2 regions of the Micromonospora sp. WMMD1102 genome follow, and region 2 is predicted to be linked to the other one. Evidence: riboswitches for the same ligand, from Rfam matches in the RefSeq annotation. Region 2 holds a riboswitch; the other holds the start of a gene.
What was found. A riboswitch is a leader RNA that binds a small molecule or an ion and turns the genes downstream of it on or off. The one in region 2 is predicted to bind cobalamin.
Positions count from the first base shown of each region.

Region 1: another riboswitch for cobalamin. It lies ahead of O7626_RS07535 (ribonucleoside-diphosphate reductase subunit alpha); the one in region 2 lies ahead of O7626_RS03750 (ribonucleoside-diphosphate reductase subunit alpha).

Region 1 covers NZ_JARUBN010000001.1:1,650,683-1,654,087, forward strand. The annotation lists gene O7626_RS07535 (ribonucleoside-diphosphate reductase subunit alpha) at 1-1,513, opposite strand, end outside; cobalamin riboswitch at 1,786-1,999, opposite strand; gene O7626_RS07540 (hypothetical protein) at 2,452-2,934, shown strand; gene O7626_RS07545 (DUF2277 family protein) at 2,958-3,203, opposite strand; gene miaB (tRNA (N6-isopentenyl adenosine(37)-C2)-methylthiotransferase MiaB) at 3,286-3,405, shown strand, end outside.
Region 2 covers NZ_JARUBN010000001.1:788,645-792,049, forward strand. The annotation lists gene O7626_RS03740 (peptidase) at 24-1,064, shown strand; gene O7626_RS03745 (hypothetical protein) at 1,085-1,561, shown strand; cobalamin riboswitch at 1,899-2,107, shown strand; gene O7626_RS03750 (ribonucleoside-diphosphate reductase subunit alpha) at 2,235-3,405, shown strand, end outside.

The DNA of each region.
Region 1 (3,405 bases), 860 kb from region 2:
AGAACGCGTCCTGCAAGCCCATCAGCCCGAGCCCGACCGGCCGCCAGCGGGGGTTCGACGCCGCCGCCTGCGCCGCCGGGTAGTAGTTGATGTCGATCACCCGGTCCAGGAACACCACCGCCGTGCGTACGGTGTCGCGCAGCTTCGCCCAGTCGACCCCGTCGGCGGTGACGTGCGCGGCCAGGTTGACCGAGCCGAGGTTGCAGACCGCGGTCTCGGTGTCGCTGTTGACCTCCAGGATCTCGGTGCAGAGATTCGACAGGTGGATGGTGTTGCCCGGCTCGCCGGTCTGGTTGGAGAGCCGGTTCGAGGCGTCCTTGAACGTCATCCACCCGTTGCCGGTCTGCGCCAGGGTGCGCATCATCCGCCCGTACAGTTCCCTGGCCCGCACGGTCCGGACGGCCTTCTTCTCGGCCGCCCGGTACGCCTCGTCGAAGGTGTCCCCGAACAGGTCGGGCAGCTCGGGCGCGTCGGACGGGTCGATCAGCGACCAGTCGCCGTCGGCCTCGACCCGACGCATGAACTCGTCCGGGATCCAGTTCGCCAGGTTCAGGTTGTGGGTACGCCGGGCCTCCTCGCCGGTGTTGTCCCGCAGCTCCAGGAACTCCTCGACGTCCGGATGCCACGGCTCCAGGTAGACGCAGGCCGCACCCTTGCGCCGGCCACCCTGGTTCACCGCCGCCACACCCGCGTCGAGCGTCTTGAGGAACGGCACGATCCCGTTCGACCGGCCGTTGGTGCCCCGGATCAGCGCGCCCCGGCCCCGTACCCGGGACCAGGAGATGCCGATGCCACCGGAGAACTTGGACAGCTTCGCCACCTGGTGGTAACGCTCGTAGATCGAGTCCAGCTCGTCCCTCGGCGAGTCGACCAGGAAACAGGACGACATCTGGGTGTGCCGGGTGCCGGAGTTGAACAGCGTCGGCGAACTCGGCAGGTAGGCCAGCGACGACATCAGCCGGTAGAACCCGATCGCCTCGCCCGGCGTCCGGGACAGTCCGCAGGCGACCCGCAACAGCCAGTGCTGCGGCGTCTCCACCACCAGTCGGGTCTCCGGATGCCGCAGCAGGTAACGGTCGGCGACGGTACGCAGCCCGAAGTACTCGAACCGCCGGTCACCGTCCGGGTCGACGGCGTCGTCGAGCTTGCGGGCGTTTCGGGCCACGAACGCGGCCGTGTCGTCGCCGATCAGGCCCAGACCGTGCGCGTACCGGATGGACTGGCTGAAGCTGGCCACCCCCTGACCGCGTACCTCCTTGTCGACGAACGCGGCCAGCAACCGGGCCGCCAGTCTCGAGTACTGCGGCTCCGTGCCGATGAGTTCCGCCGCCGTCTGGATCGAGAGCCTGTCCAGTTCGGCGGTGGTCGCCCCGTCGTACAGCCCGCTTATCGTCTTCGTCGCCACCCGTAGCGGATCGACCTCGTCCAGGTCGTCGACCCAGCGCTCCACGGCCCGGACGATCTTGTTGACGTCCACCGACTCCAGGTCGCCGTTCCGCTTGCGGACCCGCATGACCTGCCGGCGCTGCTCCGGCACCGCGGCCGGCTCCGGCACCGCGGCCGGCTCCGGCACCGCGGCCTGCCCCGGCCCAGTTGCATCCTGGTCCGGCCCACCCGCAGCCTGCTCCGGCGCCGCGGTCTGCTCGTGCGCGACCGTCATGGCCCTCTCCTCACGCCTCGCCCGAGGTCGTCGAGCGCGCGGGAGGACGCCGCCGGCCCGCGGCGAACAACCGCGGCCGGCTCCGGCGTCGGCCGTCCCGCGCGGCCTTCGACCGCCGCACACCGGTCGGCGTACGGCGCGCTGGCAGGTCTTCGGACTCGTGGGCAGGACGCCGGGGCGTCGCCTACTGGCCGTCGCTTCCCGGACCGGCTGGTCCAGTGCTTGGTTGACGGCGGTCGTTCCCACTCACCGCTGCGGGGCAGTCCCGGACTTCCACCGGGTTCCCTGTTGTCTCGACCGACCAGTCAGGACGGCCGAACCAGCTGCGGGAAACACCATATCTGGGTGGGATGGGAGATGGGCAACACCAGATGGTGTGTCGGGCGTGTCGTGGATCCCAGCAGTCGTGTCCCCGGTCGACAGTCGGACCGGAAACCCGGCCCCGGCGTCATCCAGGTCGGAGCGTTGGCGAGCAGCCGGGCCCGGAGGATGGTCGGTCCGGAACTGTCCGGTGCCCGACCGGGCTGGCCGAACAGGCCACGCTGGGTGAGCGCCACCGGCGAGGCCGCACCGGAACGAGGTGCTGCTCCGACTACAATAGGTAGTCAAGGCTCGTCTATTTCGGCGGATATGGTCACAGACCGGTAACTTAGCCGCTCTCGGCCCGGTGTGCCCGGCACCATCGTGGGTGAGGCCGTTACACCCAGACACCAGGGGTGATCCGGCCCGACGGGGGATGCCCGAGGTGAGACCGGCATCCAGCCACGAACGATTACGGCGAGGAGGCGGCAATGATCGAGCTGTGGAACTGGAGGACGGAGAGGCGCGTCGCCGCCTCGGAGATCCGCCGCGCGCTTGCCGACGCGCTCGACGTACCGGTGCTGCCGTTCGGCGGGGTCGACCCGGCTCGGGTGCCGTCCGGCGCGCTGCTTGTCGACGTCTGGCACCGTCGCGGGGACTTTCCGACCTCCGTCGACTGCTACGGGGTGCCGGCAGGGCTGCCGGAGGTGGGCGCCGTCGCGGCGTTCGCCCGGCGGCTGGGCCGGGCCTGCCTGCTGCCGGACGACACCCTCGACGCCGGACGGCACCTGCTGGTGGCGGCGGACGGCACGATACGACCGGTGCACCACGACGTGCGGGAGGACGAGGACGGCGAAGTCCTCTCCGAGCAGCGGCTCTGCACCGTGCTCAGCCCGCGCTGCCGGGGCTGGTCGCCCTGCCAGCGGTCGCGTTGGACCCCGGACTCGGTGATCCCGGCCCTCGCCGCCGCCTGACCGCCGACCGGGTCGCCCGGTCGTTAGCCTGCGGCCCGCTCGGTCGGCGTCGGTCGGCCGGGGCCGCCCTTCACCACGAGCTGGTCGAGCAGGGTCCGGGTCGCCTCGGCCACCGTGGCCACCGCGGCGTCGAAGGCCGCCGCGTTGTGCGCGGCCGGGGCCCGGAACCCGGAGATCTTGCGGACGTACTGCAACGCCGCCGCCTCGATGTCCGTCTCGGTGACGACCTCGGCGTACGGCTGGCGAAGGGTCTTGATGCTCCGGCACATGGCGCTACCTTCCCGTCGGGGCAGGGGTGGACGTCCCGGGGGGATCGGGCTTCCCGGGTCCTGCGGATACTCTGTCACTGTCATGACTACCGCAACCCTCGGCAGCCCGCGCACCTATCAGGTGCGCACCTACGGCTGCCAGATGAACGTGCACGACTCCGAGCGGATCTCCGGACTGCTGGAGCAGGCCGGCTACGTGCGT
Region 2 (3,405 bases):
TCGGGCCGGAAAGGCACCGATTGATGGCCGCCCTCCTCCGGCACCGCACCCGCACTCTCCTCACCGGCGTACTCGCCACTCTCACCCTGTGCATAGCTGTCGCCCCACCGGCCGCCGCGCAATCCACCCTCAACCGTGTCGACGCCGCCGCCGGATGGCTCGCCCGCCAGATGGTCGACGGCGAACGGTTCGAGGTCGTCTTCGACGGCGTCGCCTACCCCGATCAGGGACTCACCCTCGACGCGATCTTCGCCTTCGCCGCCGCGAAGGTCGCCGACACGAACGCCGCCAGCGCCACCGCCTGGTTGGCGCAACCGGCGGTCACCACCGGCTACATCGGCGACGGCACCGAGGCGTACGCCGGAGCGACCGCCAAACTCGCCCTCGGCGTACAGGTCCGCGGCCTGAATCCGGCAGCGTTCGGCGGTGTCGACCTGATCGCCCGCCTCCACACCCTGATGGCACCAACCGGTAGGTTCACCGACCGGTCCGCCTTCGGCGACTTCAGCAACATGTTCAGCCAGTCCTTCGCGGTGCTGGCATTCGACCGGGCGGGCGAAGCACCCCCGGCGGCGGTGGCCTTCCTGGCCGGCGCCCGCTGCCCCGACGGCGGCTTCCCCCTGCTATTCGCCCAGGCCACCTGCGTCAGCGACGTGGACGCCACCGCACTGGCGATCCAGGCACTCCTCGCCGCCGACCGTCCCCTCGTCGCCCAGGCGGCGGCTCGATGGCTGGTCTCCGTACAGGCCGACGACGGGTCGTTCACCGCGAACGGGGTGGCCAACGCCAACAGCACCGGACTGGCCGCGCAGGCGCTCGCCGCTGCCGGTCGGGCCGTGCCGTGGCTGCACGCCCGTCAGTACCTGACCAGCCTCCAACAGACCTGCACCGCACCCGCCGTGGACCGGGGCGCGATCGCCTACACCGACGGCGGGTACGACCCCAGCACCGCGACCCGCGCCACCGCCCAAGCCGTCTCCGGACTGGCGGGGGTGGGCTTCGCCACCCTGTCCGCCGCCGGCTCCCGTCCGGCCGCCCCGACCCTGGCGTGTCCGCACCGATGACCACCACGGGAGGTTCACCAATGCCCATCCGGATCCGCCGCCACCTCGCCGCGCTGATCGCCATCATCGTCGTCGCGGCCGGGCTGGTCGCCGCCGACCCGACGCCCCGCCCGGCGCACGCCGCTGCGTGCAGCCCCGGCACCGGGGTCACCGTCGTCGTCGACTTCACCGCCTTCGGCCTCGGCGTGCAGACCGCGTGCTACCTCGGCGACCCGCCCACCGGCCTGGCTGCCCTGCAAGGCGCCGGCTACACCGTCACCGGCACCCAACGCTGGGGTCTCGCGTTCGTCTGCCGCATCGACGGACGACCGCTACCGGCGGCCGAACCGTGCGTCAACACGCCCCCGGCCAGCGCCTACTGGTCCTACTGGCACGCCCCGCCCGGCGGCACCTGGTCCTACAGCACCCTCGGCGCCACCAGCTACAACCCCGCCCAGGGCACCGTCGAAGGCTGGCGATTCGGGTCCGGCCAGGCACCCTCGATTTCCCCGCCGTGACCCGGCTCGCCTGGCCGACCGCCGTACCGGTGGCCGGCCAGGCATGTCACCACCATCCGATGCCTCGGACCAGGACGGGGTGGGAATCCGGCACGACGCTCGGTCGGCGGACGGTCATCGTCGAGGGGTTCCTGCCACTACGGCGGGTCAAGGGCCAGGGGACGACCGGGCCACGTCGGGTTCCGCTTCTGACCGGTCACCGGCCCGCCGCCGACCCGTCCGCGTCGCCGATGGCGCGCGCCCGACTCCCACCGCGCTGGGGAAGTCGGGCGCAAATCCTGCACCGTGACACGCCCGACACAGCATCTGGTGTTTCCTCCTTTCGTCGTGCCCATATATGGTGTTGTCCGTAGCTGGTTCGACCGTCAATCCATGGTGGTCGAGGCAAGAGGGAACCCGGTGGGAATCCGGGACTGCCCCGCAGCGGTGAGTGGGAACGACCGCCGTCAACGAAGCACTGGACCCTCGGGTCTGGGAAGCGACGGCCAGTAGGGATGAGTGCGACGCCCGCGAGTCCGAAGACCTGCCAGCGCGCCGCACGCGTCGCGTGCGGCGGTCGAAGGCCGCGCGGGACGGCCGACGCCATCAGCCGGACCGTCGGCAGGTATGCCGATGCCCGGTGGCGTCCCTCCGCGCGTCCGTCGACCTTCCGGACAGGTGTGAGGAGGGGGACATGGCCGCGACGCAGGAGCAGGTTGTGCCGGATCAGGCGGTGCCGGAGCAGCGCCGGCACGTGATGCGGGTCCGCAAGCGTAACGGCGACACCGAGCCGGTGGACGTCAACAAGATCGTCAGGGCGGTGGAACGCTGGGTCGCCGACCTGGACGAGGTGGATCCGCTGCGGGTGGCGACCAAGACGATCAGCGGGTTGTACGACGGGGCGACCACGGCCGAGTTGGACAAGTTGTCGATCCAGACGGCGGCCGAGCTGATCGGCGAGGAGCCCCAGTACTCGAAGCTGGCCGCGCGGCTGCTGGCCGCGTACGTGGACAAGGAGGTTCGCGGTCAGGGGGTGGCCAGCTTCAGCCAGTCCATCCGGTACGCGCACGGTCTGGGGTTGATCGGGGACGAGACGGCCGCGTTCGTGGCCCGCAACGCCCGCAAGCTCGACGACGCCGTCGACCCGGACGGCGATCGGCGGTTCGAGTACTTCGGGCTGCGTACGGTCGCGGACAGGTATCTGCTGCGGCATCCGGATACGCGGCTGGTGGTGGAGACGCCGCAGTACTGGCTGCTGCGGGTCGCCTGTGGACTGTCACAGACACCCGGTGAGGCGATCGGCTTCTATCGACTGATGTCGTCGCTGGCGTACCTGCCGAGTTCGCCGACGCTGTTCAACTCGGGCACCCGGCACACCCAGATGTCGTCGTGTTTCCTGGTCGACTCGCCGCGCGACGAGCTCGACTCGATCTACGAGCGGTACCACCAGGTGGCGAAGCTGTCGAAGTTCTCCGGCGGGATCGGCATCTCCTGGTCCCGGGTCCGTGGTCGCGGCGCGTTGATCCGGGGCACCAACGGGCGGTCGAACGGCATCGTCCCGTTCCTCAAGACGCTCGACGCCGGGGTGGCCGCGGTCAACCAGGGTGGCCGGCGCAAGGGCGCGGCCTGCGTCTACCTGGAGCCGTGGCACCCGGACATCGAGGAGTTCCTGGAACTGCGGGACAACACCGGCGAGGACGCCCGGCGCACCCACAACCTGAACCTGGCGAACTGGATCCCGGACGAGTTCATGCGCCGAGTGGAGGCGGACGGCGACTGGTCGTTGATCGACCCGTCCGACGCGCCCGAGTTGCCCGACCTGTTCGGGGAGGCGTTCGACGAGGCGTACCGGGCGGCGGAGAAGA